DNA from 4 places in the Pseudomonas iranensis genome. Region 1 is predicted to be linked to each of the others. Evidence: predicted binding sites of a transcription regulator. Region 1 holds the regulator's gene; each other region holds the start of a gene.
What was found. The regulator sigma-54, encoded in region 1, starts transcription at its own class of promoters, with help from an activator protein. The targets are predictions, from matches to a motif close to ANTGGCATNNANNTTGCTNT.
Positions count from the first base shown of each region.

Region 2: HU724_RS08395 (flagellar hook-length control protein FliK) is a predicted target of sigma-54. The motif match lies at 1,911-1,930, and genes of this name have one in related genera.
Region 3: HU724_RS09395 (circularly permuted type 2 ATP-grasp protein) is a predicted target of sigma-54. The motif match lies at 1,557-1,576, and genes of this name have one in related genera.
Region 4: glnA (type I glutamate--ammonia ligase) is a predicted target of sigma-54. The motif match lies at 1,123-1,142, and genes of this name have one in related genera.

Region 1 covers NZ_CP077092.1:1,188,571-1,191,965, forward strand. The annotation lists gene rapZ (RNase adapter RapZ) at 1-694, opposite strand, end outside; gene ptsN (PTS IIA-like nitrogen regulatory protein PtsN) at 697-1,161, opposite strand; gene hpf (ribosome hibernation-promoting factor, HPF/YfiA family) at 1,174-1,482, opposite strand; gene HU724_RS05190 (RNA polymerase factor sigma-54) at 1,556-3,046, opposite strand; gene lptB (LPS export ABC transporter ATP-binding protein) at 3,213-3,395, opposite strand, start outside.
Region 2 covers NZ_CP077092.1:1,895,411-1,898,805, forward strand. The annotation lists gene HU724_RS08385 (ATP-binding SpoIIE family protein phosphatase) at 1-1,484, shown strand, start outside; gene HU724_RS08390 (Hpt domain-containing protein) at 1,515-1,862, shown strand; gene HU724_RS08395 (flagellar hook-length control protein FliK) at 1,968-3,335, shown strand.
Region 3 covers NZ_CP077092.1:2,102,317-2,105,711, reverse strand. The annotation lists gene HU724_RS09400 (alpha-E domain-containing protein) at 1-101, opposite strand, end outside; gene HU724_RS09395 (circularly permuted type 2 ATP-grasp protein) at 114-1,523, opposite strand; gene HU724_RS09390 (ribonuclease E inhibitor RraB) at 2,001-2,348, opposite strand; gene HU724_RS09385 (hypothetical protein) at 2,558-2,791, opposite strand; gene speE (polyamine aminopropyltransferase) at 3,079-3,395, opposite strand, start outside.
Region 4 covers NZ_CP077092.1:578,553-581,947, reverse strand. The annotation lists gene thiI (tRNA uracil 4-sulfurtransferase ThiI) at 1-908, opposite strand, end outside; gene glnA (type I glutamate--ammonia ligase) at 1,236-2,642, shown strand; gene HU724_RS02610 (DUF4124 domain-containing protein) at 2,920-3,395, shown strand, end outside.

The sequences.
Region 1 (3,395 bases):
TCAGGTAGGCGTAGATGTCCTGATACATTTCTTCGACATCCGGCTGCTGCGCCAGATACTCGGCCACCGGTGCATCAAGGCCCGATTGCGCGCGCAGCTCCGGTTTCCAGTACGGATTGGGCAGGCAGCGCACATCGAAGACCAGATCGGCATCGACCGGCATGCCGCGCTTGAAGCCAAATGACTCAACCAGAAACGCCGTGCCGGGCTCAGGCTGATTCAACAGGCGCAACTTCAGGGTATCGCGCAGTTGATACAGATTCAGGCTGGTGGTGTTGATTTTCAGGTCAGCCAGATCGGCGATCGGGCCGAGCAGGGCGGTTTCATCGTGAATCGCCTCGGCCAGCGAGCGATTGGCGTTGCTCAGCGGGTGACGACGACGGGTCTCGGAAAAACGCTTGAGCAAGGTTTCTTCGTCGGCGTCCAGGTACAACACATCGCACTTGATATGCTTGGCACGCACGTCTTCGAGCAATTCGGGAAAGCGTGACAGATGGCTGGGCAGGTTGCGTGCATCGATCGACACGGCGACCAGCGGCTGCGCCAGCTCCGTGTGAATCAGCGCACGCTCGGCCAGTTCCGGCAGCAAACCGGCCGGCAGATTGTCGATGCAGTAGTAGCCGTTGTCCTCAAGGACATTCAGGGCGGTACTTTTACCCGAGCCCGAACGGCCACTGACAATGATCAAACGCATGATTAGTGCCCGTTCTGCTCGTCCACTACAACCTGGTACAAGGCTTCGTTGCTCGGAGCGCTGCGCAGTTTTTCGCGCACTTCCTTGCGGTCGAGCATGCTGGCGATCTGGCGCAGTAATTCCAGATGCGCATCGGTCGCGGCTTCCGGGACCAGCAGCACGAACAGCAGGTCCACCGGGGCGCCGTCGATGGCGTCGAAATCGATCGGGGCTTCGAGGTGCAACAGGGCACTCACTGGCCCCGCGCAGCCCTTGAGGCGGCAGTGGGGAATGGCGATGCCGTTGCCAAAACCGGTGGAACCGAGTTTTTCACGGGCGATCAGCGCCTCGAAGACATCCTGCATCGCCAGATCCGGTACTTCGCGGTGGATCAGGTTGGCAATCTGTTCGAGGGCTTTTTTCTTGCTGCCGCCCGGCGCGTTCACTTGGGAACGGCCGGGGGTCAGGATGGTTTCAAGTCGGATCATGGGATAGGGGTGTTAACGACCGGTCGCGCCCTGGAGGAGGCTCTGGGTCTTTTCCTTATGCTTTTTGAGTTGGCGATCCAGCTTGTCGGTGAGTGAGTCGATCGCAGCATACATGTCGGTATCTTCTGCGTTGGCGACCACTTCGCTGCCGGGGATATGCAAGGTGGCTTCGATCTTCTGCTTCAGCTTTTCGACGCACATCGTGACCTGCACGTTGGTGATCTTGTCGAAATGTCGCTCCAGTCGTTGGAGTTTTTCCTCGATGTAGGAACGCAGAGGTTGGGTCACTTCCAGTTGGTGTCCACTGATGTTGACTTGCATACAGCTTCTCCTTCGTTGCCAGTGCATAAAGCGGCAGGCCGAAAAGCCTGCCACTGGAACGCTGTAACGTGGCTTACATCAACCGCTTGCGTTCGCTCGAAGGCGCGATTCCGAGGGATTCGCGGTACTTGGCGACGGTGCGGCGAGCCACCTGAATGCCTTGTGCCTCCAGTAAACCAGCGATCTTGCTGTCACTCAACGGCTTTTTCTGATTTTCCGCAGCGACCAGTTTTTTGATGATCGCGCGGATCGCCGTGGACGAGCATTCGCCGCCTTCGGCGGTGCTGACGTGGCTGGAGAAAAAGTATTTCAGCTCATAAATACCGCGCGGGGTATGCATGAATTTTTGCGTGGTCACCCGGGAAATCGTCGATTCGTGCATGCCGACCGCTTCGGCGATGTCATGCAATACCAACGGCTTCATCGCTTCGTCGCCGTATTCGAGGAAACCGCGCTGATGTTCGACGATCTGCGTGGCCACTTTCATCAGGGTTTCGTTGCGGCTCTGCAGGCTCTTGATGAACCAGCGGGCTTCCTGCAATTGATTACGCATGAAGGTGTTGTCGGCGCTGGTGTCGGCACGCTTCACAAAACCGGCGTATTGGGCGTTGACGCGAAGGCGGGGCACCGATTCCTGGTTCAGCTCGACCAGCCAGCGCTCGTTGTCCTTGCGCACGATCACATCGGGAATGACGTATTCGGCTTCGGTCGACTCGATCTGCGAGCCCGGACGCGGATTGAGACTCTGCACCAGTTCGATGACCTGGCGCAGCTCGTCTTCCTTGAGCTTCATCCGGCGCATCAACTGGCTGTAATCGCGGCTGCCGAGCAGGTCGATGTAATCGGCGACGAGGCGCTTGGCCTCGGCCAACCACGGTGTTTTGGCTGGCAACTGGCGAAGTTGCAGCAGCAGGCATTCGCTGAGGTTGCGGGCGCCGATACCGGCGGGCTCGAATTGCTGGATGCGATGCAGGACGGCTTCGATCTCGTCGAGCTCGATGTCCAGTTCAGGATCGAACGCTTCAAGAATTTCTTCGAGTGTTTCGTCCAGATAGCCCTGATTGTTGATGCAGTCGATCAGGGTGACGGCGATCAGGCGATCGGTGTCGGACATCGGCGCCAGGTTCAGTTGCCAGAGCAGATGGCTCTGCAGGCTCTCGCCGGCGGACGTGCGGGTGGTGAAATCCCACTCATCGTCATCGCTGCTCGGCAGGCTACTGGCGCTGGTCTGGTAGACGTCTTCCCAGGCGGTATCTACTGGCAGTTCGTTGGGGATGCGCTCGTTCCATTCGCCATCCTCGAGGTTGTCCACCGTCGGGGCGGTTTCCTGGTAGGAGGGTTCCTGGATTTCGGCGGGCTTCTGTTCGGCGTTGTCGGCCAGAGGATCGGCGTTGTCGAAGTCGTCGCCTTCTTCCTGGCGCTCGAGCATCGGATTGGATTCCAGAGCCTCCTGGATCTCCTGTTGCAGGTCCAGGGTCGACAATTGGAGCAGGCGGATGGCCTGTTGCAGCTGCGGTGTCATCGTCAGCTGCTGGCCCATTCTCAAGACTAGCGATGGTTTCATGGCAGGGGCTTAACACCTTATTCGCCGGCGCTTTGCGCCATCCACTACAGGGCGCCGAAGCGCCAAACTTAAGCAAATTATATGCCTGAAACTGAAGTGTTTGCCTAGAGCGCTGTAACAATTAAAGCGGATAAATGCGCCTTGAATCGATACAGCGCTGTCGCGCTTACAGGCGGAACTCGTGACCCAGATACACTTCCTTGACCAGATCGTTGGCCAGGATGGTTTCGGCATCACCTTCGGCGATCAGTTGACCGTCGTTGACGATGTAAGCGGTTTCGCAGATATCCAGGGTTTCACGGACGTTGTGGTCGGTGATCAGCACACCGATGCCCTTGGCCTTGAGGTG
Region 2 (3,395 bases), 710 kb from region 1:
CACTGGCGGGTGAAGCGCTGGTGCCGATCATCTTCCTCACCTCGCTGACCGAGAGTGAAGCGCTGGCCCGGTGTCTGGAGGCTGGCGGCGACGATTTTCTGGCGAAGCCGTACAACCAAGTGATACTTGCCGCCAAAATCAAGGCGATGGATCGCTTGCGCCGCCTTCAGGCAACGGTCTTGCAACAGCGCGATCTGATCGCCAGACATCACGACTATCTGCTCAACGAACAACGCGTGGCCAAAGCGGTGTTCGACAAGGTCGCGCATTCCGGTTGCCTGAGTGCGCCGAATATCCGATACCTGCAATCGCCTTACGCGCTGTTCAATGGCGATCTGCTGCTCGCGGCGTACACGCCGGCCGGTGACATGCACGTCATGCTCGGCGATTTCACCGGGCATGGCTTGCCGGCGGCGGTAGGGGCGATGCCGCTGGCCGAAGTGTTTTATGGAATGACCGCCAAGGGCTATGGCCTGGCCGAAACCCTGCGCGAGATGAACGCCAAGCTCAAACGCATCCTGCCGGTGGACATGTTCTGCTGCGCTACGTTGCTCAGTCTGAGTTTCCAGAGCCGTTCGGTGGAGGTGTGGAACGGCGGCATGCCCGACGGTTACTTGCACCGCATGGCAAGTGGCGAACGCGTGCCGTTGCCGGCGCGGCATTTGCCCCTGGGGATTCTCAGCGCGCAAGCCTTCGATGACCGTACGGATGTGTATCCGATGGCCGTCGATGATCGGGTGTTTCTGTTATCGGACGGGGTGATCGATACCTGCGATGCCAATGACCAGTTGTTCGGCGTCGAGCGCTTGCAGCAGGTGTTTGCGGGGAACCGCGAGCCGGATCGGCTGTTCGAGGATATCGAACAGGCACTGCGCGATTTTCGCGGACAGGCCCGTGATGATGTGAGCATGGTCGAGGTCAGTCTGCTTGAGTCGGCACAGGCCCACGGCGCGGCGCCGGTGTATTCCGACAGCGGCCAGTCGTGCCCGCTGGACTGGTCGGCCAGTTTCGAGTTTCGCGGCGCCACGCTCAGGCGCTTCAATCCGCTGCCGTTCCTCTTGCAGTTGCTGCTTGAGGTGCATGGCCTGCGCGCGCAGAGCGGGGCGCTGTACAGCGTGCTCGCCGAGTTGTTTTCCAATGGCCTGGAGCATGGCGTGCTCGGGCTGGACTCCAGCCTTAAACGCGATGCGGCAGGTTTCGCCCGCTACTATGAAATGCGCGCGGCGCGGCTGGAGGCGCTGCAGGATGGTTATGTGCGCGTGCATTTGCAGGTGCAACCGCAAGGCGAGGGCGGGCGGCTGGTCATCCGCGTCGAGGACAGCGGCAAGGGCTTTGATGTGGCGCGGGTCATGGAGCGGCCCGTGGATAACGCCCGCTTGTCGGGACGCGGCATCGGGCTGGTCCGGCAACTGGGGCGCAACGCCAGTTGGTCGGACCAGGGTCGTAGTGCCAGCGTGGAGTTTTTCTGGGAGATTGAGGCATAATCCGCCCATTCTTGATCAAGGAGTGAGCAAGTGACAGACACACATGTAGATCGCGAAGTCCTCGATACTTTGCGCGAGGTGATGGAGGACGGCTATACGGAATTGCTGGAGACTTTTCTGGCAGATTCGCAAAGCCGCCTGCACGAGTTGCAGGACAGCACCAGCGCTAAAGCGCTATCCGATGTAGCCCATAGCTTCAAGGGCAGCGCGAGCAACATGGGCGCGGTTCGACTGGCCGAGTTGTGCCAGGACCTTGAGTCGAATGCCAAGGACAAAAGTCCGGAAGCGCTCGCTCAACTGGTGGCCGATATCCATTCCGAATTCGCCGAAGTACGCCCGGTGTACGAAAGCGAAAAGCACCACGCCCACATCCACTGAAGCTGCCGTACGGCGCTTTTCGCAAGTGTCAGGCCAAACTGGCCCGGCACTTGCAGTCATCTTGCTCAACTGTACCTACGATCCCAGTGCAGCGGAGACCGTGTCATGCCTGCGACCCCCAACATTCTTCTTCAGACCGCCGCTCAGGCCAAGGCGCAAGCCGCCTCTGCCAAATCGTCGGCAATGGCCGCAGACGCCGGGGACAACGCCTCCAGCTTCGCCAAAGTGTTCGCCGATCAGGCGCCGGCCAAGTCTGCCGTGAGTGCTGACAATTCAGTCAAGCCGGCACGCGACAAGGTCGCGGACAGCAGCGGCAAAAAGGATATCGGCGAAGATCAGTCTGCCGCGCCCGAGCCAGCAGTTGCCGATAGCGGCAAAGCGTTGCCTGCCGACAAAGCGGCGACGAGCGACGACGCGACTGCCACTGCCGATGACACCACTGAAACGGTACAAACCCCTGTGGCCGATGCCGCGCCTGTAGATCCGGCGCTTGATCCGGCCTTGGCGCAAGTCGTTCAGCCGTTGGTGGCAGCGCCTGTGGTGCAAGCACCAACAGTCACCACGCCAGCCCAGCCGGAAACCGAAACGCCTGCATTGGCGGTCGTGTCGGGCATGGTCAAAGATCCGGCGGCCACCGACAGCGAATTTGATCCAACAGCCGACCCGCTCGATTCGCTGCCGGCCGTGCGCATGGCGATGGAGCAGGGCGGGCATATTTCTGCCGCCAGCCAGGCGCAACCGAAAGCCACGCCTGCTCAAGCTCAGGCTGACGGCGAATTGACCGCCGCGCAGAACTTTGCCGCCGGCATGGCCAGCATGCTCGACGTGCAGGCCGACAAGGACAGCACCAGCCAGGGCGGCGAAAAAGCTTTCAGCGGGTTGATCGACGATGGTCTGAAGGACCTGAAATCCGCCACCAGCGACACCCGCGTCGACGACTTCGCCAACCGTCTGGCGGCACTCACCCAGGCCGCTACGCCGAAAACCGCCAATGCGCTGCCGGTAAATCAGCCGATCGCCATGCACCAGAGCGGCTGGACCGAAGAAGTGGTCAACCGCGTGATGTACCTGTCCAGCGTCAACCTGAAGGCCGCCGACATTCAGTTGCAGCCGGCGGAGCTGGGGCGTCTGGATATCCGCGTGAACATGGTTCCCGATCAGCAGACCCAGGTCACCTTCATGAGCGCGCATCCGAGCGTGCGTGAAGCGCTCGACAGCCAGATGCACCGCCTGCGCGACATGTTCAACCAGCAGGGCATGGGCCAGGTCGACGTCAACGTCGCCGACCAGAACCGTGGCTGGCAGGGGCAGCAAGGGCAGGAGCAGGCGCAGCAGGGGCAGAGTGGCCGGACCAGCGCTGCGGGTGGCCGCTTGGATTCGGCGGATGAGGAATTGGCACCGGCTACTGTCGCTGAAGTGGCGGCGCAGACTACCAGCGTCATCGGTACCAGCGCGGTCGACTATTACGCCTGAGCAAATCAAGAGCCCCTCACCCTAGCCCTCTCCCAGAGGGAGAGGGGACCGATTGGGGAA
Region 3 (3,395 bases), 910 kb from region 1:
AGCGACAGCGAATAACTGATGTCGAGCATGCGCGCGAGGTTCTCTGCACGCTCCAGGTAACGCGACATCCAGTACAGATCCGAGGCAGTTCTACTTAACATGGCAAGCTTCCTTCAATCCTCGACTACCCAGGTGTCCTTGGTGCCGCCGCCCTGGGAGGAATTCACCACCAGGGAGCCTTCACGCAACGCGACACGGGTCAAACCGCCAGGCACCACACGGGTTTCGCGACCGGACAACACAAACGGACGCAAATCGATATGGCGCGGTGCAATGCCGTTCTCGACAAAGGTCGGACAGGTCGACAGCGACAGCGTCGGCTGCGCGATGTAGGCATGGGGTTTGGCTTTGATGCGCTCACGAAAGGCATCGATTTCCGCCGTCGTCGCGGCCGGCCCGACCAGCATCCCGTAACCGCCGGAACCTTGGGTTTCCTTGACCACCAGTTCCGGAAGATTGGCCAGCACGTGGGACAGCTCGGACGGGTTGCGGCACTGCCAGGTCGGGACGTTTTTCAGAATCGGCTCTTCGTCGAGGTAGAAACGGATCATGTCGGTGACAAACGGGTACACCGATTTATCGTCCGCCACGCCGGTGCCGATGGCGTTGGCCAGCACCACGTTGCCGGAACGATAGGACGACAACAGCCCCGGCACGCCGAGCATCGAGTCCGGGTTGAATGCCAGCGGATCGAGGAAGGCGTCGTCGAGCCGGCGGTAGATCACGTCGACCGCTTTCGGGCCGTCAGTGGTGCGCATGAAGACTTTGTCGTCACGCACGAACAGATCCGCACCTTCGACCAGTTCCACGCCCATTTCCCGCGCCAGAAACGCATGTTCGAAGAACGCGCTGTTGAAGCGTCCCGGCGTCAACACCACCACGCTCGGATTGTCGATCGGGCTTGAGCTTTTCAGGGTGTCGAGCAGCAGATTGGGATAGTGATCGATCGGGGCGATGCGCTGGGCGGAGAACAGTTCGGGGAACAGGCGCATCATCATCTTGCGGTCCTCGAGCATGTAGCTGACGCCGCTGGGTGTGCGCAGGTTGTCTTCGAGAACGTAATAAGTGCCATCGCCATCGCGCACCAGATCGACGCCGGAGATATGCGAGTAGATGTCGCGGTGCAGATCCAGGCCCTGCATTGCCAACTGGTATTGCTCGTTGGCCAGCACCTGTTCGGCGGGAATGATCCCGGCCTTGATGATGCGCTGCTCGTGGTAGAGGTCGGCGAGAAACATGTTCAACGCCTTGACCCGCTGGATGCAGCCGCGCTCGACAATCCGCCATTCACTGGCCGGAATGCTGCGGGGAATGGTATCGAACGGAATCAGGCGCTCGGTGCCCTGCTCGTCGCCATAGAGCGTGAAGGTGATCCCGGCCCGGTGAAACAACAGATCGGCCTCGCGGCGGCGCTGCGCGAGCAGCTCGTCGGGCGTCTCGGCCAGCCAGCGGGCAAATTCCCGGTAATGCGGGCGGACCAGGCCGCCGGCATCGTACATCTCGTCAAAATAGGTGCGGATCATGCCGTACTCCTTGTCACTCCGGACATACAGGCCTTCGCAAGGCCCGTGCCATCGGCATAAACGCTTTGATTTCAATCGGTTGTAGATCCACGCCGAAGGCTGCGCACCATTCCTGTGCGGCAAATGCCCCGGCCCGATTGCCCCCGCTTCATTGCGACGCACTGCATCGCCTATCACCAGCATAGTCAGAGTTGATTTCACTGCCCGGCCGCGACCGCGGATAATCCGCGCATTCGCTGCAAAACTTCCCCGGCACGCCGCCGCGAAGTAGACAGCTCAAATGATCTGAACTGCCTTGGCAGCCCCGTCCCGACAGGACTTTATTGCATACCCGTCTTCCCTTTTAGCCACCCTCTCCGGTGGCTTTTTTTTGCCCGGGATTCTTGTTTCAGGGTTTTGCCACTGCGATATGCAGAAGCCAGAAACGACAACGGCCGACCCGAAGGTCAGCCGTTGCCCGACAGACAATGCGCAATATCAATTCAACCGGTAACGATTGCGCACCTCCTGCTTCACGCCCCAACCCTCGATAATGCCGCCCAGCGGTTCGACCACGGCTGAAAAGCCTTGCTCGAAATCGCCGATGTCGTCATAGGTTGCGTACATCACTTTGCTCAATTCCAGCGACCAAGCGCCGTCGTCGCGCGCACTGACCTGGGCATTGATGGATTCACCACGAAATTTGCCTGCTGCCCTGCGCGCCCGCTCCTCGTCCGGGAAAATCGCGTAGAACTCGATGGGATGGAACCGGGAAAAATCGAAACCGCCTTCTTTCATGCGGCGCAGAACGTTGCTGCTGATGTCTTCTTGATAGGCTGTGCTCATGAATCGTCCCCCTCGATTGATGGATAGACTTTCCGTATTCCCGCCCCGGGCCTTTTGGCCTAAGTACTAAGGCAACGTGGTTGCGCGCGGGAAACAAGCATGTAGCTGACAAGACCAGACCTTAGCGATCCATTCGCTGATCTCGCTTGCAGAGTAGCCCCAAGAGAGCGCCGCTGCCAAGGCCTGGTTTACGAGATGACAGGAAGTGTTCAGGCAGGGGTGATGCTGCGGATTTCGATGCCGTTCTGGGTCTTGAGGTTTTTCACCCCGGCATCGGCGGTGCGCCCTTCCAGATCGTTGAGATCCAGCTGGGCGGCGACCGGAAGAAGCCGCTCTTTGACGAGCCGTGCGGCTTCATCATCGGACGGGCATTCCTCACGTTCGAAGATTTCATCGACAATTTCACCGTGATCATCCACGAAAGTGACTTTCCACTTTTGCATCAGTGCCTCCTCGATCAACCCGTAAATGGGCTTACCTCTATCTCGACTTTTTTCCGCGATAGTTGGTTCAAAAGGATTACAGCCGACAACGGTGAAAATAACCATCCTATCGATAGGGCGAACTCTGTGGCGAGGGGATTTATCCCCGTCCGGATGCGCAGCAATCGTAATACCGCCCAATGCGGCTAAACGGATCACCGCGCAGGCCGGTTCAGGGATGCTGCGCATCCCAACGGGGATAAATCCCCTCGCCACAAAGGCTCCCTTGCAGAGCGACGTCAGCGTGATCAGTCGTTGCTCGGCTTGTTGACCGCTTGCAGCACGTATTGCGGCAAGGCGAACGCGCCGATGTGGATTTCCGGGTTGTAGTAACGGGTGACGATGCCGCTGCCGATGAAGCGCTGTTGCAGGGTTTCACGGCTGAGCTTGCGGTACGCCGGGTTGGTCGAGCCCCAGGCGAAGGTCATCGAACCGCCGATGTAGGTCGGCACGGCGGCCTGATAGAAATGCCAGTCCGGGAACAGGCTGCGCAGGCGACCGGCGGTGGTTTTGACTTCGTCGATCTGCATGAACGGCGTGCCGTTCTGAGTGACGAGGATGCCAC
Region 4 (3,395 bases), 610 kb from region 1:
AGGTTCGGCAGCGTCTGGCTCGACACCTGGGAGATCGCTTCACCGGTCACCAGTGCATCGATGTGCAGGCGTTCGGCGATCTCGGACGAGGCGCGCAACATCATACGCTTCAAAACCACGCCCATATGACTGTTATCGACTTTGCCGAGAATTTCGCCCAACACTTCCTCGAACGGCACACTGACAAATAGCACGCGTTGCGAGCTGCCGTACTTCTTCCAGATGAAGTGCGCGACTTCCATCACGCCCAATTCGTGGGCACGCCCGCCGAGATTGAAGAAGCAGAAGTGCGCCATCAGGCCACGACGCATGATCTGATAAGCCGCCACGGTCGAATCGAAGCCGCCGGACATCAATACCAGCGTCTGCTCCAACGCACCCAGCGGGTAGCCGCCGATGCCGTTGTGCTGGCTGTGAATCACGAACAACCGTTTGTCGCGAACTTCGATACGGACTTCGATTTCCGGCGCTTTGAGGTCGATTCCGGCTGCACCGCACTCGCGACGCAGCTTGCTGCCGACGTATTTTTCCACGTCCATCGAGCTGAACGCATGCTTGCCTGCGCGCTTGCAGCGCACCGAGAAAATCTTCCCGGCCAGCGCATCGCCGTAGTGCTGTTTGCACTTCTCGGTGATGTCGTCGAAGTCGCCCAGCGGGTACTCGTCGATCTGCAGAAAGTGCGCGATCCCCGGCATGCAGGTCAGGCGCTCGCCCATCTCTTTCAAGGCTTTGGGGTCGGTAACGCGGGTTTCCAGCTCGAGATTGTCCCACACGCCGTTCACCACCACGGCCGGGTCCAGGTCACGGAGCACGGTGCGGATGTTCTTGGCCAACTGGCGGATGAATTTCGTCCGGACAGGTCGGCTTTTGATGGTGATCTCGGGGAAGACTTTTACGATAAGTTTCATGAAAACAGCGCGCGAACGGCCAGCCGAAAAAGGGGGGCGCGGATTATAGCGGAAATTGCTCAAGGTTTAACCAGTTAATGTGCAGAAGGTTTTGCGCGCACCAAAACAGGTCATTTATGGAATTAAACGCAACATTACGGGGCGATATTTGTCGATTCAGTTGCCTGCGCACCTTAATAAGCGTGAATTTGGGGCAAAAAACCCATGCTGGGGCACTGGCATGCAATTTGCTCCCTTGTGAGGCAGGTTGCCTTGGCAGAGTATTCGCGCCGGCATCACCATTATTAAGGGCATCCACTACCCGCCCTAATTCACCCGGAGGACACTATGTCGAAGTCGGTTCAACTCATCAAAGATCATGACGTCAAGTGGATTGATCTGCGCTTCACGGACACCAAAGGCACTCAGCACCACGTGACCATGCCGGCTCGCGATGCGCTGGATGACGACTTCTTCGAAGTCGGCAAGATGTTCGACGGTTCCTCCATCTCCGGTTGGAAAGGTATCGAAGCCTCCGACATGATCCTGATGCCGGTCGACGAAACTGCCGTGCTCGATCCGTTCACCGAAGACCCAACCCTGATTCTGGTGTGCGACATCATCGAGCCTTCGAGCATGCAGGGCTACGATCGCGACCCACGTGCGATCGCCAAGCGCGCCGAAGAGCACCTGAAAGCCACCGGTATCGGCGACACCGTATTCGCCGGTCCAGAGCCAGAATTCTTCATCTTCGACTCGGTGAAGTTCAAGTCGGACATCTCCGGTTCGATGTTCAAGATCTACTCCGAGCAAGGCTCGTGGATGTCCGACCAGGACATCGAAGGCGGCAACAAGGGTCACCGTCCAGGCGTGAAAGGCGGCTACTTCCCGGTTCCACCGTTCGACCACGACCACGAAATCCGTACCGCCATGTGCAACGCACTGGAAGAAATGGGTCAGTCGGTTGAAGTTCACCACCACGAAGTGGCAACTGCCGGCCAGAACGAAATCGGCGTCAAGTTCAACACCCTCGTGAAGAAGGCTGACGAAGTTCAGACCCTGAAATACGTTGTGCACAACGTTGCCGACGCTTACGGCCGCACCGCGACCTTCATGCCGAAGCCGCTGTACGGCGACAACGGTTCGGGCATGCACGTACACATGTCGATCTGGAAAGACGGCAAGAACACCTTCGCAGGTGAAGGCTATGCCGGCCTGTCCGATACCGCTCTGTACTTCATCGGCGGCATCATCAAGCACGGTAAGGCCCTGAACGGCTTCACCAACCCGGCGACCAACTCCTACAAGCGTCTGGTGCCAGGCTTCGAAGCTCCGGTAATGCTGGCCTACTCGGCGCGCAACCGTTCCGCTTCGATCCGTATTCCATACGTGTCGAGCCCGAAAGCCCGCCGTATCGAAGCACGCTTCCCGGATCCGGCTGCCAACCCGTACCTGGCCTTCGCAGCACTGCTGATGGCCGGTCTGGACGGTATCCAGAACAAGATCCACCCAGGCGATGCTGCCGACAAAAACCTGTACGACCTGCCGCCTGAAGAGGCGAAAGAGATTCCACAGGTTTGCGGCAGCCTGAAAGAAGCCCTGGAAGAGCTGGACAAGGGCCGCGCCTTCCTGACCAAGGGCGGCGTGTTCTCCGACGACTTCATCGACGCTTACATCGCGCTGAAATCGGAAGAAGAAATCAAGGTTCGCACCTTCGTACACCCACTGGAATATGAGCTGTACTACAGCTGCTGATCCGGTAGCGCTGCGTAAAGTGGCGTGACACAAGAGGCCTCCTTCGGGAGGCCTTTTTTATTGCCCGGCGCAGTTCATTTACCCTGTGGGAGCGAGCCCGCTCGCGAAAGCGGTGTGTCATTGAAGATGATGGTGACTGACGCGACGCCTTCGCGAGCAGGCTCGCTCCCACAGGCGATCTGTGGTGTCTGAATGATCTTTGAATGTGTCGCCAGTTGGGCCAACCGCGCCACCTGTCCTATGCTGCTACCCATCGCTTCCAACCCCGGTCGATTTCATGGGTCGCACGTTTCCCTACATTCTGCTGCTGATCGCCCTGCCCGCCGCCGCGCAGATCTACAAGTACACCGACGCCAACGGCAACACGGCGTACAGCAATCAGCCGCCGGACGGCGTGCAGGCGCAACCGGTCGAGCTGCCGCCACTCAATCGGGTCGAGCCGCAAGCACCGAGTGCGCCGCAGGCACCCACCGCAGAACAACCGCAACCACCGCGCAACGCCTATGAAATCCTCGAACTCGCCGGTCTGCCCACTGACGAGGCGCTGCGCGCCAATAACGGCACCTTTACGGTCAATGTTCTGATCAAGCCGCGCCTGCAACCGCCGCATCAATTAAGGCTGCTGCTCGACGACCAGCCCTATGGCCAGCCGAGCAACGTGCCGGTTCTGCAACTGGTCAACATCGATCGCGGCGAGCATCGCCTGGCCGTGCAAGTGATCGACGGCCAACGCGTCGTTCAGCAGAGCCCGCC